DNA from 2 places in the Cohnella massiliensis genome. Region 2 is predicted to be linked to the other one. Evidence: a T-box and tRNA genes for the amino acid it is inferred to sense, from the RefSeq annotation. Region 2 holds a T-box; the other holds one or more tRNA genes.

Region 1 (16,105 bases), 1.8 Mb from region 2:
AAGGAAATCGTCGACCTCGTTCACGAGTACGATATCCCGGTTCTCGTCGACGAGGCGCACGGCGCGCTCATTCATTTTTCAGACAAGCTCCCGCTCTCCGCGATGCAAGCCGGCGCCGATATGGCCGCGACCAGCGTGCACAAGCTCGGCGGCTCGATGACCCAGAGCTCCATCCTGAACGTGCGAAACGGGCTGGTCAACGTCCAGCGCGTGCAAACGATTTTGAGCATGCTGACGACGACGTCCACCTCGTATCCGCTGCTCGCTTCGCTCGATACGGCAAGGCGCCAGCTCGCGCTGCACGGGGAAGAGCTCGCGGCCCGAGCGGTGGAGCTAGCCAACCGCGCGCGGCAGGCGGTGAACGAAATCGAAGGGCTCTATTCGTTCGGGGAAGACATTCTCGGCGACGAGGCGACCTACGACTACGACCCGACGAAGCTGACCATTCACGTCCGGCGGCTCGGAATTACCGGCTACGACGCGGAAAACTGGCTTCGCGAGCGTTACCGGATCGAAGTCGAGCTTAGCGACATGTACAACATTTTATGCCTGATTACGCCGGGCGACGACGACGCTTCCGTCGGTCTGCTCGTGAACGCGCTGCGCGAAATGTCGGAGCAGTTCCGCGACACGCGCGAAATTCCGGACATCGTCGTCAAGGTTCCCGAAATTCCCCACCTGTCGCTGACGCCGAGAGACGCGTTTTACGGGGAGACGGAAACGATCCCGCTGACCGAATCCGCCGGCCGGATCATCGCGGAGTTTATTTACGTATATCCGCCGGGCATTCCGATTTTGCTGCCGGGCGAAGTCATCTCGCAGGAAAACATCGATTACATCGTCGACCATCTGGAGGTCGGCCTGCCGGTCAAAGGACCGGAAGATCGGACGGTCAGGGAAATCAAGGTGATCGTCGAAGAGACGGCGATTTCGTAGGCGGCCCGCAGCATTCCGCCGGTCGCAGTCTATCCCCCGCGCGCCCAATGCCGGCGCAGGGGGGTTTTTTTACGTTCGGGCAAAACGATTGTAGGCGATATCCGATTTTGCTATGATGGGCTTGGAGGTGGAAAACGATGAGTCAAAGCGCTTTCATTTCGCTCGTCCAAGGATCTGCCGCAACCGAAGTGACGCTCGACGACGTAAAGGCCAAGCTTCGCCTTTATATCGACCAGGCGTCTCGGACCGGCAAACAGCTCGGCTGGGATTACGCCGGCGCCGCCTTTCCCTACTCCATCGAGGACCAAAATTCCGAGAAGCACGCCTGGTTTTATTTGAAAGGCTCCAGGCCCCCCTACCGCTTCATCGTTTTCGGCGTCGGCCGCCGCCCGGACGGCGAACGCTCCGTTCCGTACATCCAGGTCGTCCTTCCCGAAGGCTCCACGCACGCCGACAAAGCGAAAGCGAACGAATATTGCAAATGGCTCGGCCGGCAGCTGCTGGCGGAAGTCACGTTGTTCAACGGCCGCACGATGGTTTTCAGCTCCAGAAAATAAAAAAACGGAGCTGCCGCGGCATGCCGAAACGCGCATGCCTGGCAGCTCCCGCGAAAAGCGATGGCTCAGTCCGCTTCCTGGGCGGCGAGCTCTTCGTAAACTTTCATGACCCGCTCCCACTCTTCGTCGTCTTCGATATTGACGAGCACTTCGTCTTCGCCGTCTTCCTCGATGCGGAAAATGACGCCGTCGTCTTCGGGATCGTTGCGGTCAAGCAGAACGGCATAAGCGTTATCGCCGCTCTCGAATGTGTACACAAGCACCATTTCGTGTTCGTTGCCTTCTTCGTCCGTTACGACGAAAACGGCTTCTTCATCGTGCTCGTGGTTGCAGTTTTCGTCATGAACATGATCGCTCATGTGGAACCTCCGTTCAGTCGGTTGGATTTACTTTTCCATCGTATCGTATCATTTCCAAATCCCCGGGTCAAACGAACGGCGCTCCCCCGGATCGGGAGGAGCGCCGCCGCTTATTTCGAGATGATCGTTTTTTCCGAGACGACCTGCATGGACGAGCTCCCTGCGGGCTGCATCCAGAAGCGGATCGTGTACTTGCCGCTTGATTTGAACTCGTAGCCGAATTTGTCGCTGGTCGTGAACCAGAAGTTGTCCTTGGTCGGAAAATCCTTGTCCTTGGTCGTTTTGCCGTCGATATAGGTCTCGTCCCCGTAAGGATCGGCAATCGTGACCTTGAAGGCGGAAATGTCCGCTTGCAGGTTGTCGATTTGAGCAAAAACGATGAAGTTGACCTTCTGGTTTTTCTCGACCGAGCCGAACGGCGTGCTGCCGTTCATGGCAAACATATGTACGTTCGGCTTCGAGACGGTCACTTTCTTGTCCTTTTCGTCCCAGGCGACCATTCCCTGCACGAGATCGCCGACCTCGCGCACGCCCAAATACGCTTTGCCGTCCACGAGGATGCCGCCGTCCTCGATCGTTTGCTTATTGAATACGATTCGCACCTTCTGCGCAACCGTATCCGCAAAAACCGCGGAACCGCCTACGAGCAATAGGGCCACGGTCAACAAAAGCAGCTTGCGGATGTTCATTCTGCATGACCTCCGTCGTTCGCACTCTTTTACCTGTATGGTTATACCGAACAACCGGGCAAAAGTTGCGAGAACGCGAAAGAAAATTCAGAGCGGACATCCGCCGCGGCCCTCCCTTCGGCATGACGGAACGTGTCGAATCCGCTCCGATTGTGCGCTCGCCCGGGAAATAATGGCTCCGCCATTTCCCCGCGGTTTGCCGGGATTCAATTGGCTTTGGGCAGCGTAAGCACGCACGGAACGCCGTTGCCGATCGCTCCCGGCTCCGACATTCTGGCCAAATAGGCTAACCCTCGCGCGCACGGAGTGCGGCAAACCGCGCACGCGTCCGAGGTGACGATTTTCATTTGCGGGCGGTGGACGACGGAGGACAGCTCCTTCTTTTTCGACGCCCCTTTGCCTTTCGGTTTGCTCATGCGGCTCCCCCCTCTCCCTGCGAAAATGGCAGCCACCATAACGTATGCGGGAGGGCGGGGCAATGCTTCGTTTTTTGCAACGAAATCTTTTGCATCGATACAGATTATGGTATATTCAATTCAGTTTTAAATGCGTTCGTTTGCAACGATTCAAACTGGCAGATGAGACAGCTGGGAGGCTTGGAATGGATATCCAAATGCTGGGGACGGGAAGCGCCTTCGCCAAAACGTTTTTCAACAACAATGCGCTGATCTATTCCGGTGGCCGCATCCTTTTGATCGATTGCGGGCATACGGCTCCGAAGATGCTTTACCGACTCGGCATTTCGCCGGACGATATCGACGCCATCTTGATTTCGCACATCCACGCCGACCACGTCGGAGGACTCGAAGAACTCGCGTTCAAGTACAAATTTACATATAAGACGAGAAAGCCGTTGTATATCGCCGAAACGCTTGTCGAATCGCTATGGCAGCATTCGCTGCGGGGCGGGCTGGAGCAGGAGCATTACGACTCGCTGCAGCATTTTTTCGACGTGCGGCCGCTTACCGAAGGAACTCGCGTCGAGCTGCTAAGCGGTTTGAGGGCGGAATTGCTTCGAACCGATCACATTCCGAACAAATACAGCTACTCGATTTTGCTGAACGACTCGTTCTTTTATACGGCCGATATGAAGTTTAATCCGGAACTGCTCGCGAAGCTCGTTCGCGAACGGGGCGTGACTACGATTTTTCACGACTGCCAGCTGCATGAGCCCGGAACCGTTCACGCGTGCCTTCCCCAGCTGCTGACGCTGCCGGACGACATCCAGGAACGAATCCGGCTTATGCATTACGGAGACGATCAGCCCGATTTCATCGGAAAAACCGGAAAAATGACGTTCGTCGACCAGCATAAACGCTATACTCTTCCGTTTTCGGGATGACAACCGGATCCGGAATGCGGTATGATGAGAAAAATTCGCCTACGGAAAGGATGCCTGCGTTTTGGTTGCCGCCTACGTGATATCCGCGATCCTGCTCGTCGTCATGATTTGGGTGCTGCTCTGGGTCACCAAAAAAGCCTACTCCCGCAAATGGGAAGAATGAACGACAAAAGCTCCGACGCCTTCAAGCGGCAGCGGAGCTTTTGCTATGATTCGGCGCTTGCGGCGGGCGCGGCGAGCTTACCACCCGACGCCCCACTCCAGGCCCGGCGTGACGTTTCGCGACCGGTACACGTCTTGTGAGACTTCGCTCGGGTATACGCTCGCGAATACCTTCGATTCGGCCGAATCCGAAGCGCCGGGGGCGATCGCGCCGGCGGGAACGGCCGGCTTTTGGCCGCAGGCGGCCAGGCCGATCGTCGCCGACAGGAGGGCGGCAACGGCGAAGCGGCGAAGCGCCCGGCGGCGGTTCGCTAAACCGAACGGCATGGCGGCGGCCTCCTTCCTTTCATTCGGAACGCTGCGCTGTCGCTCCGTTTTACTCAGAATACCCGCCGCATCCGGGTCTTAATCCGTCGGATCGCCTTTTTTGCCCGGATCGTCCTTGATCGTCCAAATGAACCGCCGGTCGTGTTTGAGCGAATCCTCGCGCACCATGCGGGCGACGGCCAGCATGACCGCCCCGATCAGACCGAACATGGCGAGCAGCGCCAGCGTCAGGATGACGCCTTCCTCCATCGGACCGTTCCTCCCGTTCCAAGGCATTTATTTTATACATACGCCGGTCCGAAAGCTTCATTACTTTTACTTTTTCCGTCCGCGAAAATTTGGCGTTCTTTGTGCAAAACAATTCCCGCCCAAACGGTTGACACGGCTTTCCGAAGTTGGTATTATACAAAATGTGCTTGCGAGATAGTATGATCTGATAGCTCAGCTGGGAGAGCACCATCTTGACAGGGTGGGGGTCACAGGTTCGATCCCTGTTCAGATCACCATAATCGACAGCCAGCCTTCCCGTATTCGCGGGAAGGTTTTTTTCTTTTTGTTACCCGTTTAGAGATGCTCCATCGTACCAACAATAGGTTAACGAAGGAGTGAAGACAACATGCCGAACAAAAAATCCACGACAAGCCGTACGCTGCTGTTGACGCTTGCTTTCCTGCTTCTCCTGCCCGCCGCCGCCGGCGCGGCCGAACCGTCCCCCGAAGCCGTCCGGGCCGAGACGCCCTCCGTTTCTTCGATTCATAAGCGGATGGCCCATCCGCCTCGTCCCGTCCCGAACGAAGAACTGCTCAAGCTGTTGAAAATCGACGAGACTACGCTCCATAACGAGCTGGCCGCCGGCAAATCGTTGGCGGACGTCGCCGCGAGCAAAGGCGTTGCGAAACAAAAGGTCGTCGATCTGCTCGTCAGCCAGCATGTGAAAAGGCTGAACGAAGCGGTCAAAGCCGGACAGATTACCGAAGACGAAGCCGGCAAATGGAAATCGAAGATGGAGGAACGAGTGCGGCTGCTCGTCGACAGCAAAGGCGGCATGCACCATCGTCACTTTCGGGGCGCGAAGCGGTTGAACGACATCTCGCAAGTGCTTGGCATGGAACCGAAAGCGCTGATCGAAGAGCTTAAAAAGGGCAAATCCGTCGTGCAAATCGGCAAGGAGAAAGGCATCAGCGCGGAGACGATCGAAAGCAAGCTGCTGGAGAAGGAAAAAGCGAGAATCCACGACCAGATCAACCGCGTTTGGGACAAGCAGCGCCAAATCAACCGAAGCTGAAGAATTCGAAAAAAAATTCCCGATCCCTCTTTACATTCCGGCTGCATCCCGCTATAATAGATCAAGTCGAAACACTTCTTGATCTGATAGCTCAGCTGGGAGAGCACCATCTTGACAGGGTGGGGGTCACAGGTTCGATCCCTGTTCAGATCACCATATCGCATTTGAAGCCCCGCCGGCTGGCGGGGTTTTTTGCTTGGGCTCGACAGGGGACGGTTGGCGGCGCAGCATCGGGACAGGCTTTACGAGCCCTTCTCCCCGCCTGCGGCAAGATTGGCCGCTTATACAGCGAAACCGCTCGTGCCGGGAACGCGTGCGGCTCCGCTATGCAAAAAGATGCGCGGCAAGTCGGCGCATTTTTCAAACCGCGTCGGTCATTTTAGGCCGTTAATTAAGGATGGACGGCGATTCCCCGACTCCGTTAACGTCTGCGCCGTATTCCGCTTCGCCAAGGGGCCGATGATGTCCCGCCCCCCTTCCCTCTCGTCAAAGCGCTCCGCCTCCGGACGCCCGAAGACCTTCAGCGGCTCGGTCCGCCTCCGGAATCTGCCAGTCGATCTCGGATTCTCCGACGGACCGCAAAAAAGCGTTTGTTCGCGAAAACGGACGGCTGCCGAAAAATCCGTTGTGCGCCGAAAACGGACTCGGATGCGGCGAAGCGATGACGTGGTGCCGCGACCGGTCGATGAACGACGCTTTTTCCTGCGCGTGCCTTCCCCACAGGATGAACACGATCGGCTTCTCTCGCTCGTTGAGCGCCGCGATGACCGCGTCCGTGAACTTTTCCCACCCGAGACCTTTGTGCGAATTCGGCTGGCCCTCGCGCACCGTCAGCACCGCGTTCAGCAGCAGCACGCCCTGCCTGGCCCAATGCTCCAGAAAGCCGTGGCTCGGAATCGCGCAACCCAGATCGTCCCGCAGCTCCTTGTAAATGTTCTGCAGCGACGGAGGCGTCTTTACGCCCGGCATCACCGAAAAGCTGAGCCCGTGCGCTTGGCCGGCTCCGTGGTACGGGTCCTGCCCGAGAATGACCACCTTAACGTTCTCGTAAGCCGTCAGATGAAGCGCCTGAAAAATATGATACATATCCGGATAAATGCGTCTGTCCCTGTACTCCTCCGCCAATTGCCGCCTTAGCTCCCGATAGTACGGCTTCTCCATTTCCGGCTCGAGAACCGGTCCCCAATCATTGCGGAATACGGCCGCCATCTTGCGTTCCTCCATTTTCTGTCGTCGTTAACTCTTCTATTATAGCAATCTATCGGACATCCGTGAAACCGCCGCGAGTCCCCTTGCGGTTCCGCCCGGAAAACAAAAAATCCTGCCTCGGCGTTTAGCCGGACAGGACAACTGGCGTTAAATGTTAAGGAGTGCTCCTTGAAAAAAATGGTGCCGAGGACGGGAATCGAACCCGTACGGGTGTCACCACCCCCAGGATTTTAAGTCCTGTGCGTCTGCCTGTTCCGCCACCCCGGCGCGAAAATCGCGCTGCCGCGCGCATTGGCGCGTATTCCGCCAACCGCGAAATCGACCATTCGAAAACGATCAACGTTCTACATATTACCACGTCCGGGCATACGCGTCAACAAAATCGCGGGCCGGCTTCCCCCAGCAATGGCAGAGCGGGCGCGCAAGAATGGGGGAATCTGCGAATGATTTCGTCCAAGCCATCCTCTTCTTCCATCATAAACTATACTATGAAGCTGAAAGGTGGTGACTTACGATGTCTTTGAGGAGAAAAACGATCGTCGTCAAACTCCGCCCTGGTCAAAAAGCGATTATCATTTGCAAACATCGGAGACGCAGAAATCCGCTATCCCTCTAATCTCTCAATTCGCAATTCCCGCATTCAACGCAGCCTGTCAAAAACGCCCTTCGGGGCGTTCTTTTTATCATTGGCCCGCTTTCCGCGCCCGACTTTCCGCCGTTCGTGCCCGTTTCCCGCACAAACAAAAAAACGCCTCCTTCCGCTTGATGCCGTTAACCGGCTTGGGAAGTAGAGACGATTCGCATTCGCCTTTGCATCGCTGCTTGCATCCTCAGTGGTGGGCCCTGAGGGACTTGAACCCCCGACCAATCGGTTATGAGCCGACCGCTCTAACCAACTGAGCTAAGGGCCCTCGTCTGAAGTCCGTTTGAGGTTTAAGTTTGGTTGCGGGGGCAGGATTTGAACCTGCGGCCTTCGGGTTATGAGCCCGACGAGCTACCGGACTGCTCCACCCCGCGATGTTCACCATCAATCTGTCGACAGCGACAAGAATTAATATACTACAAGAGTATTGAATAAGTCAAGGAAAAAATAACAATCCGTTAAAAAAAGTCGTCGCGCTTCCGGCTTGAGCTATTCCTCCTTTTTGACGTTTCCGCCGGAGGCCGCATCGGCCTTTGCCATTTCCGCCAGCTTCTGCAGCAAAATATGCTGCGGCATATGCATCAGGTGCTCGAGCGGCACCTTCAAATGTTCGGCAAGCTTTTGCGCGGTTTCCGCCGTCAACGGCATTCTTCGCATGCTCCCGCCCCCTTTCTTCTAAAACGATAACACAACGCCTTTACGCTGCCAAGGCCGGCTTCGCGGCAAACGGCGAATCCGGCCTTGGCGGCTAAGGCATAAAACGAACTCCGTACTTTCCTTTGCGCGATCGAAACACTTCAATTTCCCGCGGCATGTCGATCCCGAACAGCCACCCGTCGTGCTCCATTCGGCGAACGAGACAGCCTGCCTGGAACTTGCTGTCGTACAGCCTCGACCAATAGACCCAATTCATCGCTGGCCATCCTTCCGGTGAATAAGCTCCAGGCTTTAGGATGCTCCTTCGCGCTTCGGCCTACTCTTCGGGGCTAGCCGTACGGACGATCCGAAGAGCGGGAAAGCCGAAAATCAGCCTCCCGACGCCCGACGGAGCATTTCCCTCTGGATCGCTTCCTGATCGCCCAAATAAGGCGTAAGATCGATCTCCCCGGTCGGGTTCTGCTTGATTTCTTGCAGCAGCTCGTTGCCGTTGTCCTGCCATTCCTGCAGCGCTTCCTTGACGCCCAAATCGCCGCGGACCGCCTTTTGGAACGATTGGTCGCCGAGTTGCTGAATATAGCTCAGGTTGGGGCGTTCCCGATAAAGGCTTTGCTCGGCCTGATTATACTCGTAAGGAATCGGCTTTTGCTTGTAGAACGCCTCGATATTGTAGGCCATGCCGTCGAGAGGCTTGACGAACTCGGTCAGCGAGCTCATCTGGTACGTGCTTCTTGCCTTGAATTTGGCCGTTTCCTTGCTCGTGCTGAACTTGATGAACTCCCAGGCATCGTCCGCATTGGCCGCGTTGGCGTTGATCACCATCACTTCGCCCAGGTACATCCCGCTGCTTGCTTCCGGCATCTCCGGAAGCACCGGGTAGGTGACGACATCCCAATCGAGGGGCTCGTAATTTTCCATTTTGTCTACGTTATCGTTATAAGTCTTGAGCTCGTTGATTAGGTAATTGTTGCTGATCATCATGGCGACGCGGTTCGTAAAAAACGGACGGTTCGAATACGGATTGTAGCGGTAGTTGCCGTCGGCGGGCATCTCCTCCACGAAATCTTCCGCGCTCGGAATCACTTTTTGCTGCGCCAGCTCGATCGGGCGCTCCCAGGCCCGCTCCCACTGCGGCGTATTGACCGTCATCGTCTCGGCCTTGTCGTCGAACATCCTCAGCTTCAGCGGGGCGACGATGTTGTTGACGCTGTACATGCTTAATTCGGAGTTCCAGTCGTTCAACGTCAATCCAAATATCCGCTCGGCGCCCTCTCCCGTGCTCATCTGAGTGGCCAGGTCGAAAATTTGGTCCCACGTCATCCCGTCGGTCGGCGGAGTGACGCCCGCTTTCGAAAACAACGTCTTGTTGTAAAACAAAACGCTGGAGCTGAACGTAGAGGTCAGCCCGTAAACCTGGTTGTTGCCTGCCTCCCGGATGCTTTCGATGACGGACGGCACGAACGCTTCCAAATCCACTTTGTCTTTCTTGATGTACGAATCCAGCGAAACGAGCAAATTATCCTGAATCAGCCGGCCCATCGTTCCCTGATCGGTGACGAGCACGTCGACCGGATTCGGTCCCGTCAGCATTTCCTTGAGCCGTTCGTACGTATCGATTTGCTGAAATTCCTTTTGCTCCTCTTCCGAAGCGTACATCATCTCCGAATAGTCGGTCGCATATTGGAATTCGATGTCGATGTTCCCTTTGGACAGCTCGAACATATCCGTGTATTCCTGACGGTAATAGGATTCGCTGTCCTGGCTGCCCGAAACCATGCCGATGCGCAGCGTGCGGCGATTGTTCGGATCGTCTGACGCGTCTCCTCCGCTGCACGCGGCGGCGAGAGCGGCGACGACGGACAAAACGAGCACGACGGACAGCGACTTCAACGTATGTAATCGAAGAAATGAGCGCAAGAAAATTCCCCCTTATCCTTTTAAAAACGCCGCGCAGACCGCCCCGTCGGTTGACTGCGCGGCGACGTTTCGCTACCCTGTTGCGTCAGCCGACTGCAACCGCGGCAGACGTAGCCGAGTCGTAAAGAATCGGACCGCCTCCTCCGCCGTACACGTCGTCGTTGACGCCTTCGATCGGACCGGTCGGCGTCAGCTTGATTTTCTGCAGCAGTTCGTTCCCCTTCGTCTCGAATTCGGCGAGTGCTTCCTCTACCGACATTTCGCCGTTGACGACTTTGTTGTACTGGGTATTGGCGAGCGAATCGATCAGGTTCAAATTCGGACGTTCCTGATACAGTTTCGAGTAGACCGCCAAATTTTGCTGCGGAATCGGCTTCGTCGTCGTGAAGGCTTCCATGTTGTAGCTCATGCCTTCCTTTGGCTTCGCGTATTCGATCAGCGACGGAAGCTCGTAGCTGCTGCGGGCCCGCAGCTTGCCCCACTCCTTGCCGTTCATGAACTTGACGAATTCCCAGGCGTCGTCCGGATTCGGAGCCTGCGAGTTAATGGCGGCGAGCGTATTCATATAAATATATCCGCTGATCCCGGGCGCTTCCGCGAACGTCGGCACGGACACGACATCCCAATCGAGCGCCTCCATGTTTTCGAACTTATCGACGTTGCGGTTGAACGTGTCGATTTCGCTGATCATGCTGTACGAGCCGATGACCATCGCGACTTTGCCGCGGAAAAACGGCTGCTGCTCGTAAGGATTGTAGCGGTACGGTCCGTCGGTCGCCGGCTGCTCGAACACGAGATCCTCCTGCGACGGGAGAACCTTGTCCTTGAACAGATCGGTGTACGTCGTCCATACGTTTTTCCATTGCGGCGTATTGATCGTCATCGTTTCGCCTTTTTCGTCGAACATTTTCAATTGCAGCGGCGCGGCGAAGCTGGTCAGATCGTAATAGCCGTTGCTGTAGCCCCATTGGTTGAACGTGAACCCGAACGTCGCATCCTGGCCTTCGCCGGTCTTCAATTGGCGCGCCAGGTTGAACAATTCTTCCCACGTCATGCCGTTCGTCGGAGGGGTGATGCCGAGGTTGCTGAACATCTTCTTATTATAAAAAAGTGCGGAAGGCGAGTACGTCGGCGCGAGAGCGTACAGATTTTGGCCGTCGCCCAGGTCCTTGATGCCTTCGATGACGGCCGGAACGTATTCGGCGGTGTCGATTTCGTCTTCTTTCATCAGCGGATCGAGCGGCTTGAGCAGATTTTCCTGCACCATCGTGCTCAGCATGCTCGAATCGTTCAAAATCATGACATCGACCGGGTTCGGCCCCGTCATGATTTCCTTTACCTTCTCCAGCGGATCCGGCTGCTGCGTTTCCGGGGTTTGCTCCTCGAACTGCGTCTCGGTCCAGTCGATCGCCGGCACGATTTCGATGTCGATGTTGCCGTGCGTAAATTCGAACAGGTCGGTATATTGCTGGCGGAAATATTGTTCGTCCTGGCTGCTGCCGTACATCGTCCCGATGCGCAGCGTACGGCGGTTGTTCGGGTCGTCGGTTTCGTTGCCTCCGCTGCAAGCGGCGAGCAAAGTGCCGGCTAGCGTCAGGCTTATTCCGGCCAGCGCGAGCTTGCGAAATCGGTTGTTCTTCATGCGGGTTCCTCCTCGATCGGTTTCGGTGCTTTGATGACAATTTGTTCCCCGTCAAACTCCATGCTCGCCTTGTCGCCGATTTCCAGGGCTTGCAAATACTCCTTCGGAATTTGCAGCCGTCCTACGCGGTCCACGACGACAAAGGCTTCGTGTTCTTCGTTCAACCCCCCTCCGAGAGGAGGCGCGTCGTCCAAATTCGGATTCCGCTTGATAAATTCGGTGCTCGTCAGGCCGTCGCGGATGGCCACGACGCGGTCGACCTTGCTCGCCAGCGACAGATCGTGGGTAACGATGACGATCGTCAACCCCAGCTCCCGGTTGAATCGCCGGAAAATGTCCATGATGAGATCCGACGTCCGCGTGTCGACGGAGCCCGTCGGCTCGTCGGCCAGCAGCAGCTGCGGCTTGTTGGCCAAAGAGATCGCGATCGCCACGCGCTGCTGCTCGCCGCCCGACAGCTGGGTGAGCTTGTTGTGCATGCGCTCCTTCAGACCTACCCACTCCAGCAGTTGCTTGGCGTAAGCCCGGTCCAGCTTGCCGGAAAACATCATCGGCATCTCGACGTTTTCCAGCGCGGTCAGAAAGGGCAGCAGATTGCGCGCGTTGTTCTGCCAGATAAAGCCGACCGTCTCCCGCTTGTATTTCACGAGATCGTCGTCGCTCGCCTTGAGCAGGTTCCACGGGCCGACGGTCACCTGGCCCGCCGAAGGGCGGTCGAGGCCGCCCAAAATGTTCAGCAGCGTCGACTTGCCGCTTCCGCTGTTGCCGATGATGGCCATCATTTCGCCCGGGGCGACGGTCAAATTCAGCCCCTGCAGCGCGACGACCTCGAGATCGTCCGCCTTGTAAATTTTGACCAATCCTTCGCAAGTAATCACAAAGTTACCGCTCCTCTCCCAGCTTGACGGCTTGATGCACTTTCAAGCGGCGAATATGCGTCACGAGCATCGCGATGCCGATCGCCATCATGACGCCGACGACGCCGTACAGCCGGAAATCGTCGGCATTGTCGAACACGACTTTGAACGGCGGCACTTGATTGGCGGCGTTGTCGGTCGTTTGCAAAAACGGGAGAAACAGAAGGCTCGTCGCCTTGCCGATGCCGATGCCGAGACCGATCGAAAGCCCTGCCGTAAAAATCTGCTCCAAAAGCAGCATGCCGGTCAATTGCCCGCGCGACAAGCCCATGGCCCGCAATGTCCCGATTTGCACGATTCTTCCCGACAAATTGAAAAACCAGAACAAAATGTAGCCCGACAGCGAAACGATGATCGTCACGAGGAATCCGAGACTTAAAATGCCGAACACGCCGCCCCGGGCCGGATGCTTCGCCTGGGTAATCAGCTCGCTGCGGGCGTCGTCGATCGACGCGATCTGGATGCTTTTCTCTTGCAGCACCGGAATGATCGGAGCCGTCAAGGCGTCGGGTTCCATCTTCAGCCACACGTCGTAGGGCATAAGCGGCGCCTGGTCGTAGATGTAGTCCAGATTGGCGACGATGAACGGCGACTGGTCCGGATATTGGGCGGGCCAATACGGAAGGATCGCCGCGACCACGAACTCGACCGGCTGCTCCTGCAGCACGGTTTGCACGATATCCCCGATTTTCATGTTGTATTGGTTCGCCAGGTTCGAGCTGACGAGCGCATATTCAGGCGCTTTCCCCATCAATTCGAGATATTTGTACGGACGGGCCGGATACAAATCGTCGCGGAACCAGGCGACCCGGGCAAAATCGACGTTGTCGATGCCGACGATCGTCCCTTGCCCCGCCGTTCGCCCGGAAATCGTAATGTTCGCCTTCGTTTGCAGCACCCTTGCGGCGTGCTCCACGCCGGGAAGCGTGCGGAACACTTCGAACGGCGGCTCGTTGTAGTTGACCCGGGTAACCGTCGGCGTCTGGCCGCCGCCGCCGCCCGAACCTCCTCCGCCTTGCCCCTGGCCGCCGCCGCCGGAACCGCCGGACGGGGCTTCGAATTCCGGGCTTGCTTCCCAGCTCGTTTTAACGATGACGTCGGCGCCGTATTTATACAAAATCCGCTCTTCCGAATTGAGCCCGATCGTGCGCGCGGCCGAAGCGTTGTACACGCCGAGCCCCAGCGTCAAAATCAGCAAAATCATGAGCGGGTAATACGAGCGGGACGAACGCGACAGCTGCGTGAGCGTCAAGTAAAGCGACACCGGAAGAAACGACTTTCCGATCCAGTTGAACAGCTTCAGCAGCAGCGGGAACAGCCGCAAAAAGACGAGCGCGGCGGCGAAAATCGCGAGCGCCGGCACGAAAAACAGAAACGGCTGGACGTTCAGCTGGTCCGTCGTGACGCCGGTCGCGAACGACACCATCTGGCGTTCGTTGAACAAGTACCAGCCGTAGCCGGCGACGCCGAGCAGCGCGACGTCGAGAAACCAGCGCTGCCATACCGGCGAACGGTCCGCCCGCGCCATCTTCCGCTTGTAGTCGACGATCGACGTCCGCGTAAAGACGAGCGCCGGAATGACGGCGGCCCCGATGGCGACGAGCACGGCCGCGGTTCCGGCCAAAATCCCGTCCGTTCCGAATCCGACGGGAATCGCCTTCCGGTTGACGAATTCGAGAAATCCGCTGGCCGAGCCGATGCTTTTGGCCATGAACCAGCCGATGAATGGACCCGCGACGAGCGAAACGGCGCCAAGCAAAACGCCTTCGAGCAAAAACAGCATGAAAATTTGCCGCGTGCCCGCGCCCCGGCTTCGCATGACCGCGATGTCGGAACGCTGCTTCTCCAGCGATTGGCGGGCGTTCATCGTAATGAAGTAGAACACCATCGCGATCATCGGCGCCGCGAGCATGAACAGCATCGTCTGCAGCTGCACGCTGTCGCGGCGGAAATCGCTCAGCATGTCGGCGAACGAAAGCTCGACGCCGGTTCCTTTCAGCTTCTGGTACGCTTCGATGTCGATCCGGCCAAGCGTGGCGCTCAAATCCGACAGCTGGCTCGTCTGGATGTCGCGAAGATCGTACGCCGCGTACCAGTTCGCCGTCTGCAGCGGAATGCCTTGCGCACCGGCAACGTCCTGGAGCATCGCGTCGTCGGCGATGAACAGCGTGTTCATCAGGCTGTCAAGCCCCTGATACCAGTAGGCGCTCGTTTCGTCGAGCGGCTTGTAGGAGCCGACGATTTCCACGCGGAGCGTAATGTTCAATCCGCCGTAGATCGGGTAGAGCAGCACGTCGCCGACATGCAGATCGTTGCGGAACATCGCCTCCTCCATCATGACGGCTTGAAGCGTTCCGTCCGCCGCGGCCCGGTCCGCGAACCATTTGCCGCCCGCAAGCTCGACTTGGTCTTTAAGCCCGCCGAAGGCGGCCAGCGTCATCGTTCTCGTCCGGCTCGCGTCGACCTTGGTCGGGTCTTCCGGCGTAACCTGCGTATTGCGGATCGTCAGGCTGCGCTGCTCCGCTTCGATCGGAAAGCCGATCGCCGCGGGCACGTCTTCGGTAATGTAACGGTCCGCGTCGGCAAAGCTGTTCAAATCCGTCTTTCCGTCGGTCGATTGATAGCGGAGCAAAAGCGATCCGGCCGGCAGCCCCTCGCTGTTGTCCTGGAGCGATTGGGCGACCACCCGCTTCAGCGCCCCGTCGGCGTACATCGGAATGCTCGTCGTGAACGCCACGGCGAAGAGCAGGCCGGCGAGCGTGCTGAGCGTCAGCCAGCGGGTGTTCCACATTTTTCGGAATAAAAAACGAATGAGCGCGCCCATAGCTTACCGACCCACGACTTTCTGTCCCGGAGTCAATCCTTGGAGCACTTCGACGTCCGTCGACGTCTGCTGGCCGACTTCGATATCGACCTCCCGCTTGCTGCCGTCCGCCTCGACGACTTGCACGTACGTTCTCGCCCCGATCGTCCGCAGCGCGGAAGTCGGGATGACGACGGCGTTTTCCTTGCGGTTGGTGACGACCGACGCCGTAAGCGGCGTTCCTCTCGTCGCTTCCGCCGGCAGATCCGGAACGTCGACGAGCAAATAATTGCTCACCTTGTCGATCTGGGCTTCGCCCGGATTCTCCTGGTCGTTCGACGGCTCGGGCAGCGCCTTGATTTTGCCCGTCAGCTCGCCGACGTTATTGATGGATACCTTGACCTCCATCCCGACGGCGACCTTGGCGAGATTGTCGCTCGAAAGCTTGGCGGCGACGACGAGACGGCTCGTGTCGGCCACGACCGCGATCGGGTCGTACGCCTTGATCTGCTTGCCCTCCTCGGCGCTCACCGAGACGACCGTTCCGCCGAAAGGCGCGGTAAGCACGGCGGCGGCGATGTCCTGCTCCATGTCGGTGATCGCCTGGCGCGCTTCCTCGAATTCGATTTGCTTTTGCTCGAATTCGAGCGGATCCATTTC
Region 2 (16,105 bases):
GCGTTTGGCGAGGCGAGATGAGTCATCACGACTCAAATGGATGGTTGGCGCGCGTGCGGAGGAAGCGAGATGGCTAAATGCTCTCTTCGTTGAACGAAACAAGGCACGGCCGTCTGCACCCCTGTGCAATCCGGCCGTGCCTTCCCTTGCAGAGAAAGCTTACGCTCCGTACGCTCAAACGCCCTGGCGGTCCCGAAGCAGCCGGACAAGCCCGTCCGCCGCTTTCCAGATGTCGCCCGCGCCCATCGTCAGCACCAGATCGCCCGGCGCGACGCGCGAAGCGAGCAAGTCCCGCGCCTCTTCCTTCGTCGGAACGTAGGAGACGTTGGCATTGCTGTTGCTCTCGATAAGCTCGACCAGCTTTTTCGAATGGATGCCTTCGATCCGCTTTTCGCCAGCCGGGGAGTAGATATCGGTAATGATCACCTCATCCGCGTCCTTGAACGCTCTGCTGAACGCGTCCAGCAGGAAAAACGTCCGCGAATAGCGCTGAGGCTGAAAAACGGCGATAATCCGTTTGCCCGTCGCTTTGGCTGCCAGAATCGTCGCTTCGATTTCCGTCGGATGGTGCGCGTAATCGTCGATCACGAGCACGCCGTCCACGTCTCCGAGCACCTGGAACCTGCGTTTGGCGCCGCGGAACTGCACGATGGCTTCCGCAATCCGCTCGAACGGCACGCCGGCCTCCAGGCAGACGGCCACCGTCGCCAGCGAGTTGTATACGTTGTGCCGTCCCGGAACCGACAATCGGATCGTGCCGAGATTTTGGCCGTCTTTAAGCACGCTGTAGCTCGCGCAGCGATCGCCGAGCTCGATATCGGCCGCCGAGTAATCGGCTTCCCGGTCGATTCCGTACGTAATCGTCCTCGACGAAGCCGGAACTTTCGGGAGAATCGACCGAACTTCGTCGTCGTCCGCGCAGACGACCGCGCAGCCGCCCGGCCGGACGTGGCCGAGAAATTCGGTGTAAGCTTCCTTAAGCTTGCCGAAGTCGCCGTCGTAATTTTCCAAATGATCGGCCTCGATGTTGGTCACGACCGCGATCGCCGGACGATACTGCAAAAACGAGCCGTCGCTTTCATCGGCTTCCGCGACGACGTAATCGCCCTTGCCGGCTTTGGCGTTCGTGCCGACGTTGACGATTTCGCCGCCGATAATGTACGTCGGGTCCAGGCCGCACGTCTCCATGACGAGGGCGATCATCGAAGAGGTCGTCGTTTTCCCGTGCGCTCCCGCCACCGCCACGCCCTTGCGGTCGTTCAGCAGCCGGGCGAGCATTTGCGCGCGGTGCAGCGTCGGAATGTTGAGCGTTTCCGCCTCGACCCGCTCCACGTTGTCTTTGGGCAGCGCCGTCGAGTAGACGACCAGATTGGCGCCCCTGACGTATTCGGGCTGGTGCCCGATAAAAATTTGCGCCCCTTTGGCGGCAAGCTTCTCCGTCAACTCTTGCCTGGCGACGTCCGAACCCGTCACCTCATACCCCATTTCCAGCATGACCCTGGCTATGGCGCTCATCCCATAACCGCCGATCCCTATAAAATGAACGCGTTCTGCCGTTCGCAACGACGCTTCACCAGCCTTTTTCAGAATTCGTTTGATGGAGCAGCCACGAACGGACATCGGCGATCAAATACAGCGTACCGGTTACGACCGACAGCGTGCGATCGGGGCTGTCGTCGGCAAGCCGACGCAGCTTTTCCAAAGCGAGTTTCCAATCGGGTTCGACGATGACGGTTTCGGGTCCCGAGTCGCCGCTTTTTTTCAATCGCCCGGCTATTTCGGCCAAGTCCGCAGCCTTCATTTTTTTGTGGAAATCCGGCTCCGTAACGATGAGGGAATTCACCAATGGTAGTATATGCCGCAACGTCTGCTCGTGATTCTTGTTAGGCATCATCCCGATCACGACGTTCAATTTCTCGTGCGGATAGACGTCCCGCAAAGCGGCCGCCAGCGCCTCCATCCCTTCCGGGTTATGAGCGCCGTCCAGCAAAATGCGCGGCTGCCGCGACACCATTTCCAGCCGGCCGGGCCAGGACGTATTTCGCAGACCCGCGAGCAACTGGTCGTCGTCGACGATAACCGCGTAATATTGCCGCAGCACTTCCAGCGTCATCAACGCCACCGCCGCGTTCGTCTGCTGATGCGCGCCGTTCAGCGACACCGCCAGCTCGGAAAGGGAGCGGAACGGGCCATGGAACGCAAATCGCTGTTCGTTTTCCGAAACGGAGATCGTTTCGTAAGAGAACCGTTCGCCGAGCAAATAAAGCGTCGCTTGCTTGGCCGCAGCCGTCCGCCGGATCGTCTCGACAGCCTCGGGCTGGCTCGCCGCGGAAATGACCGGCACCCCCGCCTTGATAATGCCCGCTTTCTCGGCGGCGATTTCGGCAAGGCTGTCGCCGAGCAAATCCATATGATCGTGCCCGATGTTCGTAATGACGCTCGCGATCGGCGTCACCACGTTCGTCACGTCGAGGCGTCCGCCGAGGCCCGTTTCCCAGACGACGAAATCGGGAAACGAGACGGTTGCGTAGTACAGAATCGCCAGCGCGGTCGTTACTTCGAACATCGTCAGCGGGCCCCACTCGGTCTCGGCCATCCGGTCGGCGAGCGGCTTCAGCCGGTTGGCGAGCCGAAGCAGCACGTCGTCCGGAATGTCCTCGCCGTTATATTGAAATCGGTTGGAATACGACGTGATATACGGCGACGTGAACGTCCCGACGTCGTACCCCGCGCTCCGAAGCACGCTTGTCAAATAGGCGCAAACCGAGCCTTTCCCGTTCGTGCCCGCGACGTGGATGAATTTCAGGCGGCGGTGCGGATGTTCGAGCCACTCCAGCAGCCGGTTCATCCGGTCCAGGCCCGGCCTGATGCCGACCGTCGGCATCAAGCCCGTAATCCAGGCCACCGCCTCTCCGGCGGATTGAAACGCGCCTGTCGTCTCTAGGTTGTCTTCGTTTTCGCTGTTCATGAAACGTTCCTCCGTTAGCTCCGAAGCTCGGCGATCCGGGCGACCACCTTATCGCGCTTGGCTCGGTAATCCTCGCCTTTCGCCCGTTCCTGCTCGACGACGTGGGCCGGCGCCTTGGCGAGATAGCCTTCGTTGGCCAGCTTTTTCTCCACGCGTTCGACTTCCTTGTTCAGGTGGTCCAGTTCCTTCTCCAGGCGGGCGATTTCCTGGGCAATATCGATCAGGCCCGCCAGCGGGAAGTAGAGCTCGACCCCCGTCACGATCGCGGTCATCGCCTTGTCCGGAGGAGTAAGCCCGCCGTCGAGCGTCAGATTCGACGTATTGCAGAACCGGTGCAAATACGGCTCGTTCCGCCGCAATATTTCGCTTTCCGACTCGCCGGTCGGCTTGACGAGAAGCTCGATTTTTTTCCCGAGGGACACGTTCACTTCCGCCCTGACGTTGCGCACCGCGCGGATAACGTCCATGAGCAGGTTCATTTCGCGGACAGCCTCCGGCGCCTCGAAGCCCGCGTCGTAGACCGGCCATGTAGCCAGCGTGATCGTTTCGCCCGGCTCATGCGGCAAGTGCTGCCAGATTTCCTCCGAAATGTACGGCATGAAGGGATGCAGCAGCCGCAGCGTGCGGTCGAGCACATAGGCGAGCACCGATTGCGTGTTCCGCTTCGCGGCGGCATCCTGGCCGTACAGCGTCAGCTTCGCGAATTCGATATACCAATCGCACAGATCGTCCCACAGGAAGTTGTACAGCAGCCTTCCCGTCTCGCCGAATTCGTACGTTTCCATCAAGCGAGTAATGTCGCGCGCGGTTTCGTTGAACCGGTGGAGGATCCAGCGGTCGGCCGTCGACAGCTCGCCGGACAGGTCGATGTCTTCCGCGCGGAAACCTTCCAGGTTCATGAGCGCGAAGCGCGAAGCGTTCCAAATCTTGTTGGCGAAGTTTCGCGCCTGCTCGACCTTCTCGAGCCGGAAGCGCAAATCCTGTCCCGGCGTGCTTCCGGTCGAAATCATAAAGCGCATCGCATCGGCGCCGTACTGCTCGATGACCTCGATCGGGTCAACGCCGTTGCCGAGCGATTTGGACATTTTCCGGCCTTCCGCGTCGCGCACGAGACCGTGAATGAGCACGTCCTTGAACGGAATGGCATCGGTAAACTCCAGGGCGGTAAAAATCATCCGCGCGACCCAGAAGTAGATGATATCGTAGCCGGTTACGAGCACGTCGGTCGGGTAGTAGCGTTTGAAATCGTCGCTTTCGGCCGGCCAGCCGAGCGTCGAAAACGGCCACAGCGCCGAGCTGAACCACGTGTCGAGCACGTCCTCGTCCTGCTTCCAGACGCTGTCCGGCTTGTCCGCGCCTTCCGGCGCCTCCATGCCGACATGCATGTCGCCGGTTTCGGCGTTGTACCAGGCCGGAATGCGGTGCCCCCACCACAGCTGGCGGGAAATGCACCAATCTCGCACGTTCTCGATCCAGTGCAAGTAAATTTTCTCAAAGCGGTCCGGCACGAAGTTGACGCCTTGGCCCGACTTCTGGGATTCGATCGCCTTCTCCGCCAGCGGCTTCATCGCGACGAACCACTGCGTCGACAAGTACGGCTCGACGACGGCGCCCGAACGCTCGCTGTGGCCGACCTGGTGAACGTGGTCCTCGATTTGGACGCAGACGCCCTGCTCCTGCAAATCCTTGACGATTTGCTTGCGGCAATCGGCCCGGTCCATCCCCTGGTACGGACCGGCAAACTCGTTCATTCGGCCGCTTTCGTCCATGACCGTTATTTGGGGCAAATCGTGACGCTGGCCGACCTCGAAGTCGTTCGGATCGTGCGCCGGCGTAATCTTCACCGCTCCGCTGCCGAACTCCTTGTCGACGTATTCGTCGCCGACGATCGGAATTTCGCGGTTCACGATCGGGAGCCGCAGCATTTTGCCGATCAGGTGCTTGTAGCGCTCGTCTTCCGGGTGAACGGCGACGGCCGTGTCCCCCAGCATCGTCTCCGGCCGCGTCGTCGCCACCGTCAAATGGCCGCTTCCGTCCGCCAGCGGATAGCGGAGGTGATAAAGGTGCCCGTTGACCTCTTTATATTCGACTTCGATGTCGGACAAGGCGGTGCGAGCCGCCGGGTCCCAGTTGATAATCCGTTTCCCGCGGTAAATAAGCCCCTTCTCATAGAGACGGACGAACACTTCGCGCACCGCTTTCGACAGGCCCTCGTCCAGCGTGAAGCGCTCGCGCGAATAATCGAGGCTCAGGCCCATTTTGGCCCATTGGCTGCGGATCGTGTCGGCATACAGCTCTTTCCATTCCCACACTTTTTCCAAAAAGGCTTCTCGCCCGAGGTCGTACCGGCTTTTGCCTTCCTCGCGCAGCTTCTGCTCGACCTTCGTCTGCGTGGCGATGCCCGCGTGGTCGGTGCCCGGCAGCCACAACGCGTCAAAGCCCTGCATCCGCTTGAAACGGATCAGAATGTCCTGCAGCGTGAAGTCCAGAGCATGGCCGATATGCAGCATGCCCGTCACGTTCGGCGGCGGGATCACGATCGTGTATTTGGGAGCGTCGGGCCGCTTCCCCGCTTGGAAATACCCGCCGGCAAGCCAGGCTTCGTACCATTTTTGCTCGGCTAACTTCGGATCGTACGTCGTCGGCATTTCGACGGTCGTTTTTTCTTGGGACTCGCTCATCGTCGGACACAACCTCCATAAGGGACAAAAATACAAAAACCTCCCGTCGCAAAGGACGAAAGGTTCGCTTCCGTGGTACCACCTTCATTCCGCTCGGCCCACCGGCCGCTCGGCACTCAAGCGCATGTTAACGGCTGCCGCCGTCCCGTTCTACTGCGCGATCGTTCAAACGGGAGACTCCAGGGCGACTTCCGCAAGCTACCGTCCTGCGGCTCCCTTCCAGCGCTGCCGGATGCAGCGGGACCGCTCTCTGTAGGCGTAAACTGCGTACTCTTCCCTATCCTCGTCTTTATTTTCCTATCATACCCGTATGGACGTTTCCAGTCAATATGAGGGCAAACGCCCGAGAGTATCCATAGTTCCCGCTAATGCTCGCAGGGTTCGCCACTGTCCGCAAGTTTCTCTTTCACTCCGTTGGAATCATGAACTAAAGCATTCTGAAGAAAAAATGAAAACCGCCCCGCGGAACTCCCGATTCCGCGAAGCGGCCGAAATTACGGAATATGAATGACTTGGCCCTCGACGACATGAGGCTCGGCGAGCCGATTGTACAATTGCAGCTCTCTAGGCTGAACGTTGTACCTGACGGCGATCGCTTCGAGCGTATCTTCCCGCTGCACGATGCAAAGCTTCAATTTGCGGAACGATTGTTCCTCGCCGCCTTTGGACAGGAATAGCCGCGTCCACTCGATTTCGTCGCCCGCCTCCGGCGCTTTGGCCGAAAGGGACGGCTCATCCGCCGGCACGGAAACGGAAGCGGCCGGCTCCGGCTCGCGCTTGGACGCCTTTTCGCCCAACTGCGTCAACAGGCCGAGACCCGACGCATAGGAGGGCTCCGCGTTCGCCGAATCGGCCGACTTCGCCGTTAACGCGATTTTCGGCTCCCGCGGCTGCGGCGGATGAACCTCCGGCTGAAGGGCAATCGGTTCGGCCTGCGGTTCATTGGCTTGCGGTTCAGCTTGAGGTTCAGCCTGCAGTTCGGCCTGCAGTTGCAGTTCGGCATGCGGCTTGTGCTGCGGCTCGGGTTCCGCCGCGGAAACCGAGATCGGTTCGGACGACGGCTCAGGCTTCGCCTTGGAACCCGAAACCGGTTCCGGCTCTCCTTCCGGTTCCGGCTGAAGCTCCGTCCGGAAGCCTTCCCGATACGAGCCGCCGTCCTTCACGCCGGCGAAATCGAATCGATCGGGCGCCCCATAGAGCGCCGCATCCTCATCCCGGGCATCCGCGGCGTACGGAGAGTTCGGGTTCTCCCGTCCCGCGCGCCGCTCCGCCGCGTATTCCTTGTCCGCCCCCGCATCGTAAGTCGTCGAAGGTTCAAAAGGCGGCGATTGCGAATAATAAAAATTTTGCGGTTGAGCGAAAGCTTCCGCTTGGCCGTAATCCCGATCCGCCGAATCATCGGCCTGCGGCTGCCCCCAGGATTCCCCGATCGGCCCGGAGTCTTGCTCCCGGTAGGCATCTTTCCCCCCGAACGGGGAAATTTCCTCGCTCGACTCGCCATACGTCCGATCCCGGTACGGGGTCACGTCTCCGAACGCTTCCGGCGAGGCCTGCCGCTCGCGCGCGGCGACCGGAGCCTGGTGAACGACGGTAAACCCGTCTTCCCGCCATACGGGCGCCTGCGGAGCGGAAACTTGCAGCCCGCGCAGCGACAGCACGCCGGTGACGTTCAGCGAACGGATCGACAGCACGTCGACGTCGAAATTGTCGATCTCGACGGCAAGTTCGTCCTGGCTCTGCACCCGGCTGAGCGGCAGCGAGATTTCCACGGGAATCCAGTGCTCCAGCTGGCTGAGCGCGGAAGGCTCTTCCTGCGAGCGGTAAACGCCCGTCAGCAGCAAATGGCCTTTCAGCAGCACCTGATCCTCCTGGGATAGCGCCTGCATGTGGGGAACGAGTTCGATCTCTTCCAGCTGATCGATGGACGCCGCGTCTTCAGACAGTTGAATCCGTTCGTAAATATCGAATCGCAATCCGTTTAACGATTCCGTCACGACTTCAGTCCTCCTTTCGGGGTTAAAGCGCCCCGCAAAAGGACGGGGCCTGCACAGCTCATTAGTTATCTATATGCTGTCCGAAGTCGGGCATGCCTGCGGAAACGAAAAACAACACCCCGGCGCGCGGCAGCGAAGCCAAAACGCACGGGGTGTCGACGGATTTCAAAAAAAATTAAATTTTCGCCAGTGCCGCCGCGAACGCCTCGACGGTAAAATCGATATCCGCCTCGGTATGCGCGATGGAAAGGAACCAGCCTTCGAACTGCGAAGGGGGGATATTGACTCCCGCGTCAAGCAGCCGCGCGAATACGGCGCGAAACCGCTCCAGATCGGATCCTTTGGCCGCTTCGTAGTTGATGACGGTCTTGTCCGTAAAAAACGGGCAAACCATCGAGCCGACCCGATTGATCGTCAAGGCGACGCCGCGATCGGCCGCCGCTTGCTGCAAACCGTTTTGCAGACGGATCGCAAGCCGTTCCATGTACGCGTAGGACGCCTCGTTCAACAGCTTCAAGGTGGACAATCCCGCCGACATCGCGAGCGGATTGCCCGACAGCGTTCCGGCTTGGTAGATCGGCCCGACCGGCGCCATCTTTTCCATGATGTCGCGGCGGCCGCCGTACGCGCCGACCGGAAGCCCGCCGCCGATCACCTTGCCGAGACACGTCAAATCCGGCGTAATGCCGTACAGGCCCTGCGCGCAGTTCAGATGCACGCGGAAGCCGGTCATCACTTCGTCGAAAATAAGCAGCGCCCCGTATTTCGAAGTCACTTCGCGCAGGCCGGCAAGAAACCCCGGCAGCGGAGGGACGACGCCCATGTTGCCGGCGACCGGCTCCACGATGACCGCGGCGATCTCCTCGCCGAACTTCTCGAACGCGACCTTGACGGCATTCAGATCGTTATACGGCACCGTCACGGTATGGCTCGCCACGCTTTCCGGCACGCCGGGGCTGTCCGGCAGGCCGAGCGTCGCGACGCCCGAGCCGGCCTTGATCAGCAGGCTGTCGGCATGGCCGTGGTAGGAGCCTTCGAATTTCAAAATTTTGCTGCGTTGCGTGTAGCCTCTCGCCAGGCGCAGGGCGCTCATCGTCGCCTCGGTTCCGGAATTGACCATCCGAACGACCTCGACCGACGGCACCCGCTCGCACACGAGCTCCGCCATTTCCGTTTCCAGCTCGGTCGGAGCGCCGAAGCTCGTCCCCTTTTCCGCCGTCCGCTTGATCGCTTCGACGACTTCGGGATGCGCGTGGCCGGCGATCAGCGGCCCCCACGACAAGACGTAATCGACATACGCCTGTCCGTCGATATCGTAAATGCGGCTGCCTTCGCCGCGTTCGACGACGAGCGGCGTCAAACCGACCGATTTGAATGCCCGGACCGGGCTGTTGACGCCGCCCGGAATCGAGCGCTTGGCTCTTTCGAACGCTTGCTTCGAGCGCGAATCGGAGCGAATTCGACTATTTTCGGTCATTTTCGGCACATCCCCACTATCTGATTTGGAAAAGCCTGTGGTAAACTATTCAGGATATGATTGGATACTGACATTACGGAGGAACCCCGATGATCCAATGGATCAGAAACGTCGCCCTGTTCGACGGCCTTAGCGACAAGCAGCTCGAACATGTGTACAAAATCGCAAACAGCCGCAGTTACGCTCCGGGCACGGTGCTTTTTCACGAAAAAGAGCCCGGCTCCACGTTCTATATCGTGCTCAGCGGCTCGGTCAAATTGTTTACCCGCAGCTCTTCCGGCGAAGAGAAGGTGCTCACCGTCGCCGCGGCCGGCGACAGCTTCGGGGAGCTCGCCCTGCTGGACGGACGTCCCCGCTCGGCTTCCGCCCAGACGCTGGAGTCGACGCTGGTGCTCGAAATCTCTTATCACGATTTCATGGCGTTGCTGGAAGCTCATTTCGACATTACCCGAGGCATTTTGAGCGAGCTGTGCAACCGGCTGCGCGAGACGAACGAACACGTGAACGACTTGACGTTTCTCGACGGCCGGACCCGCGTCCTTAAAAATCTCATCCAGCTCGCCAACAAGCACGGAAAACGAGACGGCCTCCAAATTTCCATCCACGTGGCTCTCAATTTCGACGAGCTCGCCCAGAAGGCGGGCGTTACGAAAGCGCTGCTGTCCGACGTGCTGCGAGAGCTCGAAAGCAAAGGCGTGCTTTCGTTCGGCATCAACGAATACAAGCTGAACCTCTCCAAGCTCAAATCCTGATTCCCTGCCGGGCGGCCGGGAGAGCCGGGCCTTCCGGCTTACTCCCCCCGCAGCCAGCGGGCCGCGTCCTTCGCGTGGTACGTGATGATCATGTCCGCCCCCGCCCGCTTCATGCCGGTCAGCGTCTCCAGGACGATCGGCTTTTCGTCGATCCAGCCGTTTTGCGCGGCCGCCTTGACCATCGAATACTCCCCGCTGACATTGTAAACCGCGAGCGGCAAGTCGAACCGTTCCTTCAGAAGCTTCACGAGGTCCAGGTAAGCGAGGCCCGGCTTGACCATCAGCATGTCGGCTCCTTCGGCTGCGTCCGACTCGGCTTCCCGCAGCGCTTCCCGCGCGTTGGCCCAGTCCATCTGATACGATTTGCGGTCCCCGAACTGGGGCGCCGAGTCGGCGGCCTCGCGGAACGGACCGTAGTAGGCGGACGAATATTTGACGGCATACGACAAAATCGGAATATGGTCGAATCCCGCCCCATCGAGGCCTTGGCGAATCGCCGCGACGAACCCGTCCATCATATTGGACGGGGCGATGATGTCGGCCCCCGCCGCGGCCTGCGAAACCGCCGTGCGCACGAGCAGCTCCAAAGACGCGTCGTTGTCGACGAAGGCATGATTGCCGCCGTCATGGCGCAAAACGCCGCAATGCCCGTGATCGGTGAACTCGCAAAGGCACGTATCGGCGATGACGACAAGCTCGGGGGCGATTTGCTTGATTTTGCGCGTCGCAAGCTGTACGATGCCGTTTTCCTCGAACGCTCCCGTGCCGACGTCGTCTTTATGCGAAGGAATGCCGAATAGCAGGACGGCCTGAATGCCGAGTTCCTGGATTGAACGGATTTCTTCTTCGAGCCGGTCGACCGACCAGTGATAAACGCCCGGCATTGACGGAATTTCGTTTTTGACGTTTTCCCCGTGAATGACGAAAATCGGAGCGATCAGGTCGTGAACGTGCAAATGCGTCTCCCTGACCAGATTGCGCAGCGCTTCGGTGCGCCGCAACCGGCGGTGACGATGAATCGGAAAAGCCATAATGGACACGCCTCCTGCTAGTTGATGGTTCGGGACTGCTGAAGCAGCTCCCGTCTGCGGTCGACGATCGCTTGAACGAGCCCGTCGATCGTCGCTTCCTTTGGCGCGATCGTCACCTTAAGCCCCAGTCCCTCCGCCGTCATGGCGGTGACCGGGCCGATGCAGGCCGCTTCGACGCCTTCCAGCAGCGCGAGCGGGTCGTCGATGCCGGCTTGGAGCAGGGCGGCAAAAAGGTTGGTCACCGTCGACGAGCTCGTAAACGTCACGATATGAATGGCGCCCTCCCTCAGCAGTTCGGGCAGCAGCTCGTCCTGCACGACCGGCAAAACCGTTTCGTAAAGATCCAGCTCGACCGTTTCGATGCCCAGCGCCTTCAGCTCCTTCGGAAGCTGCTTGCGGGCCAGATCGCCGCGAGGAAGGAGCGCCTTTTGCCCGGAAACGAGCCTGCTCTTCAAGCTTTCGAGCAAATGCTCCGCCTGAAACTTTTCGGGCAGCACGTCCGCCACGATGCCCCGGGCTTGCAGCGCTTCGGCCGTTTTCGGGCCGACCGCGGCGAACGACGCCCGGTGGAATCTCCGGATATCGACCCGATTGGCCTCCAGCCAGCGGAAAAAAAACTCGACGCCGTTGACGCTCGTCAAAATGATCCAGTCGTAAGTTTCCGCTTCCGCAAGCGCCGCCCGGATCCGTTCGACCCTTCCCGGATCCTGCTGCGGCCGGGTTTCGATCGTCGGAAACTCGTACGCTTCCCCGCCCAGCTCGTCGATTTTGTCGGCGAGTTCGCTCGCCTGCGACCTCGCTCGCGTCACGAGAATCCGGCAGCCGAACAGCGGCTTGTCTTCGATCCAGCGCAGCGTCTCCCGTTGGCGGACGACTTCGCCCACGACGATAACGGCCGGCGGCTCGAAGTTCGCCTCGTTCACCTTCCGCTCGATATCCTCGAGCGTGCCGACTAGCGTCTCCTGTTCGGCCCGCGTTCCCCAGCGCACGAGCGCGACGGGCGTATCGGGCGAGCGTCCGTGCTTGATCAGCTGCTCGCTGATGTAGCCGATCTTGGCCACGCCCATCAGAAAAAGCAGCGTGCCGGTCGCGTTCGTCACTTTATCCCAATAAATCGAGCGGTCCAGCTTGTCCGGGCTCTCATGGCCGGTCACGATCGAAAACGAGGAAGCCAGATCGCGGTGCGTGACCGGAATGCCGGCATAGGCGGGCACCGCGATCGCGGACGTGATGCCGGGAACGATCTCGTAGGCGATCCCGTTCTGCTTCAGCAGCTCCGCCTCTTCGCCGACCCGGCCGAACACGGTCGGATCGCCGCCTTTCAGCCGGCAAACGGTTTTGCCCTCCAGCGCCAGCCTCACGAGCAGCCGGTTGATCTCTTCCTGCTTCATCGTGTGGCGGTCCGGCCGTTTGCCCACGTAAATTCGCTCGGCGTCGGCCCGCGCCTGCCCGAGCAATTGCGGTCCCGCGAGCCGATCGTAGACGATCGCGTCGGAGCGCCGCAGCGCTTCCAGCCCGCGCAACGTAATCAGCTTCGGATCGCCGGGGCCCGCTCCGACCAAGTAAACTTTCCCCACGCCCATCGTCCTATTCCCTCGCTTCCGCCAGCAGCTTGTCCGCTCCCCGTCCGATCAGCTGCCGCGCGACGTCGTCGCCGACCGCAAACGGGTCGGCGCCGTCCGCTTCGGCGCGCAGCAGAGTCGCGCCGTCGGGCGAAGCCACCATGCCCGTCATGCGGATGCGGGCATCCGGCAGGTCGGACTCGGCTTCCGCAAAGGCGCCGATCGGCACCTGGCAGCCGCCGTTCAGCCTGCCGAGAAAACGCCTCTCGGCCCGCACGGCGCGCTCCGTTCGCGGATCGTTCAGCCGCGACAGCAAGTTCAGCAGCGCCTCGTCGTCCCCGCGGCATTCGATCGCAAGCGCTCCCTGTCCGACGGCGGGCAGGCATTCGTCCGGCTCGACGTACGCCGTGATTCGCTCGCCCCAGCCCATCCGGCGCAGTCCCGCCGCGGCCAGCACGATCGCGTCGAGGCCTTCGGTTTCCAGCTTGCGCAGCCGGGTATCGATATTGCCGCGGAGCGACTCGATGCGCAGATCGGGCCGAAGGGCGGCCAGCTGCGCGGCGCGGCGCAAGCTGCTCGTGCCGACGCGCGCGCCCTGCGGCAGCGTGGCTACCGTATATCCGTGCAGATTGACGAGACAATCGCGCGGGTCTTCTCTCGGCGGCACGGCCCCGATGACGAGCCCCTCCGGCAGATCGAACGGCATATCCTTCATGCTGTGGATGGCGCAGTCGATTTCGCCGTCCAGCAGCGCCTGTTCGATCTCTTTGACGAACAAGCCCTTGCCCCCGACTTTGGAGAGCGTGACGTCCAGAATGCGGTCGCCCTTCGTGACGATCGGTTTGACTTCGAATTCGAAGTCAAGTCCGGACGCGGCGGATGCCGCTTTCAGAAGTTCGATGGTTTGTCCGGTTTGGGTCATGGCGAGCGCGCTTTGACGGCTGCCGACGATAATGGTGCGCATGGCGTCCTCCCGTTGCTTAGGCGATAAGTATTAGGTTTCGGATATCCGTTCAAGGTGGCGCAGCAGCGAAGCCGCGTCCGGTTCTTCTTCTCCGTCAGCGAAGCGCCGCCATAGCTCGAGCGCCTCGTCGCTGACGGCCGCCCGCAGCAGCCGGCGGCGCTCCGCCGCGTCTTCGACGGCGGATTTGACTTCGCCGCGGACCGTTCGCAAAAGCCGCGCGATTCCTTCATATTCCGCCCCGTAACGGGCTTCGAGCTCCTTCGCGATCCGCGACGACAGCGCGGGCCCGGCGCCGGTCGCGCTGACGGCCAGCACGAGATCCCCGCGGCGAACGACGGCGGGCGTCAAAAAATCCCCGCTTTCCCCGTCGCTCGCAACGTTTGCCGGGATTCCGCGCGCGCGGGCGTGCTCCGCGATCCACCGGTTCGTCTCCGGCCGATCCGTCGCCGCGAATACGAAATCCGCCTCGTCCAAATCCGCCGCTTCGACCGGCCGCTCGCAAGCTCGAATCGCGCCCGCGGCCGCCCATTCCCGCAGCTTCGGGGAAAGGGCCGGGCCGACGACCCGCACGTCGGCGGCGGCGTCGAGCAGGCCCGCGGTTTTTCGCTCCGCGACCGCCCCTCCCCCGGCGACGAGGCAGCGTTTGCCTTGCATGTTCAGCATGACCGGATACCACATGCCGGCTTTCCTCCGTCCGAACGCAAAATCGATTACCTCTCATCTTAGCCTATGACGTCGCCGGGAAGCAACGCGTTCCTCTTATTTATGAAACGAAGAGAACGAATTGACGAAAACACCGGCGATCAAAATCAAGTAGCCCGTCAAATTCCAAACGGCCGACCTGGGGGCGTCGTCGTGGCTCGCGCCTCTCGCGAACAAATAATAGGCATACACGCAAGAAGTCGCGACGGTCAATAGCACTTTCGCGTCGAGCAGCTGCGCGTACTCCCCTTGCTCCAGCAGCGCCGCAAGCCCGGTCGACAGGGAGAGCAGCAGCAGCGGAACGCCGAGCAGCACGGTGCGGAACGAATAGCGGTCGATCGCCTCCAGGCTCGGCATCCGGTTCATGACGTCGCCCCACTTTTTCTTTTTCAGCCTCCAGTGGAGAAACAGGTACATGCCGGCGAGAATGGCCGCAACCGTCAGTATCGCAAAGGACAGCGTGATGAGTCCGATATGCGCGTACAGCAGTCTTCTCGCCACTTCCCACGATTCGAGGGCGATTTTCCGGTGCGGGCGCTCCAGCAAATTCAAAAACAGCACCGCGAAGCCCGCTACGTTCACGAGCAGGACGAGCACCTCCGCCCTCACGAAGCGCAACAGCGCAAGCGAAAAGCTGACCAGCAGCCAGGAGATAAAAAAGACGAAATCCCTTAGCGCCACCTCGGCGGAAGCAAACCGGGTGACAAGCAGATCCAGCAGAAAGCCCGTCTGCAAAATCCATACGAAAACAAGCAGCCCTGTTCCTATCCGTTTCCCGTTCCGTTTGCCGTAGGCGGCATCCGATACGAAAAACAGCAAGCTCAGGGCGTAAATATACAATACGGCATCCGTTAACCAATCGTTTGTCAGCATGGGGGCATCGCCTCCCCGTTTCCATTCCGCTTCGGATCGATTGCGAACCGGCTGCTAACGCAGCGCTCCGGCCAATTGCGCCAGCAGCGAGGACGGATCCGCGTGCTTCTCCGGAGTTTTCGCTTCCGCCGCTTGGGCGGTAACGTCGAGACGCGCGCGCTCCTCCGCGTTCATTTCCTTCTGGATTCGGTCGACATCTTCCTCCAGATCGAACAGCTGGACGAACAAATTCATCGCGGCCTCGCCGCGCTTGTCCGCGGACATATCCTTGATCCGCAATATCGGATCGTGAATGACTTGATTCAGCATGCTCTTCGTCAGTTTGCGTATGACCTTGATTTGCCGGTCGTCCAGTTCCGGAAGCTTGCGCAGCAGGCTTTCGAACGTCGCCTGATGGATGGCGGCCGTCTTTTCCTGCAAGCCGCGAATGAGCGGCGTCACGCCGAGCGTCGCATACCAGTGAAGATATTCGTTCTCTTCCTCCGCGATCATCCGTTCGATGATGGCGGCTTCCTTTTGGCGTTTTGCCAGGTTCGTTTCGACGATGCCTTCCAGATCGTCGATATCGTACAAATAGACGTTCGCCATCTCTTCGCAGGACGGCTCGATATCCCGCGGCACGGCGATATCGATCAGGAACAGCGGCTTCTTCTTCCGCTTCTCCATCGCCCGCTCCACCGTCTTGCGCGTAAGGACGAACCGGTCCGCGCCGGTGCTGCTGATGACGATATCCGCTTCGTGCAGCCGGTCCAGGGCTTCGTTCATCTCCATCGCCTTGCCGTCGAACTTGGCCGCCAGCTCCCGGGCCCGTTCCAGCGTGCGGTTGACGACCCAAACTTCCTTTGCGCCGTTCGCGCTTAAATGCTTCGCCGTCAGCTCGCTCATTTTGCCGGCTCCGAGAATCATCACCCGCTTGTTGTCAAAGCGGCCGAAAATCCGTTTGCCGAGCTCTACCGCGGCATAGCTGACCGATACGGCGTTTTCCCCGATGGACGTTTCGGAGTGCGCGCGTTTTGCGAGGGTGACCGCCTGCTTGAACAGCTTGTTGAACAAAGTTCCGGTCGCTTTCTGCTCTTGCGCGAGCAGGAAAGCGTCCCTGAC

What was found. A T-box is a leader RNA that pairs with one kind of tRNA and senses whether it is charged. The one in region 2 lies ahead of B7E11_RS17760 (valine--tRNA ligase), so its partner is inferred to be a tRNA-Val.
Region 1: it has a tRNA-Val gene. The T-box ahead of B7E11_RS17760 (valine--tRNA ligase) is inferred to sense a tRNA for this amino acid. The anticodon was not compared.

Annotation. Positions count from the first base shown of each region.
Region 1 is NZ_LT821259.1:2,692,281-2,708,385, forward strand. Features, by position in the region: gene B7E11_RS26370 (aminotransferase class I/II-fold pyridoxal phosphate-dependent enzyme) at 1-936, shown strand, start outside; gene B7E11_RS26375 (DUF1885 family protein) at 1,074-1,493, shown strand; gene B7E11_RS26380 (DUF1292 domain-containing protein) at 1,559-1,852, opposite strand; gene B7E11_RS26385 (hypothetical protein) at 1,963-2,541, opposite strand; gene B7E11_RS26390 (hypothetical protein) at 2,748-2,957, opposite strand; gene B7E11_RS26395 (MBL fold metallo-hydrolase) at 3,143-3,883, shown strand; gene B7E11_RS26400 (hypothetical protein) at 4,124-4,372, opposite strand; gene B7E11_RS29860 (hypothetical protein) at 4,451-4,621, opposite strand; tRNA gene B7E11_RS26405 (tRNA-Val) at 4,803-4,878, shown strand; gene B7E11_RS26410 (hypothetical protein) at 4,989-5,657, shown strand; tRNA gene B7E11_RS26415 (tRNA-Val) at 5,738-5,813, shown strand; gene B7E11_RS26420 (uracil-DNA glycosylase) at 6,144-6,866, opposite strand; tRNA gene B7E11_RS26425 (tRNA-Leu) at 7,045-7,133, opposite strand; tRNA gene B7E11_RS26430 (tRNA-Ile) at 7,701-7,777, opposite strand; tRNA gene B7E11_RS26435 (tRNA-Met) at 7,807-7,883, opposite strand; gene B7E11_RS29230 (YycC family protein) at 7,999-8,166, opposite strand; gene B7E11_RS29865 (hypothetical protein) at 8,258-8,422, opposite strand; gene B7E11_RS26440 (ABC transporter substrate-binding protein) at 8,536-10,083, opposite strand; gene B7E11_RS26445 (ABC transporter substrate-binding protein) at 10,169-11,725, opposite strand; gene B7E11_RS26450 (ABC transporter ATP-binding protein) at 11,722-12,603, opposite strand; gene B7E11_RS26455 (ABC transporter permease) at 12,608-15,466, opposite strand; gene B7E11_RS26460 (efflux RND transporter periplasmic adaptor subunit) at 15,470-16,105, opposite strand, start outside.
Region 2 is NZ_LT821259.1:856,757-872,861, reverse strand. Features, by position in the region: gene murC (UDP-N-acetylmuramate--L-alanine ligase) at 175-1,620, opposite strand; gene B7E11_RS17765 (bifunctional folylpolyglutamate synthase/dihydrofolate synthase) at 1,571-2,968, opposite strand; gene B7E11_RS17760 (valine--tRNA ligase) at 2,983-5,649, opposite strand; T-box leader at 5,698-5,942, opposite strand; gene B7E11_RS17755 (LysM peptidoglycan-binding domain-containing protein) at 6,144-7,643, opposite strand; gene hemL (glutamate-1-semialdehyde 2,1-aminomutase) at 7,819-9,120, opposite strand; gene B7E11_RS17745 (Crp/Fnr family transcriptional regulator) at 9,210-9,872, shown strand; gene hemB (porphobilinogen synthase) at 9,911-10,903, opposite strand; gene cobA (uroporphyrinogen-III C-methyltransferase) at 10,921-12,486, opposite strand; gene hemC (hydroxymethylbilane synthase) at 12,491-13,429, opposite strand; gene B7E11_RS17725 (precorrin-2 dehydrogenase/sirohydrochlorin ferrochelatase family protein) at 13,460-14,107, opposite strand; gene ccsA (cytochrome c biogenesis protein CcsA) at 14,189-15,004, opposite strand; gene hemA (glutamyl-tRNA reductase) at 15,059-16,105, opposite strand, start outside.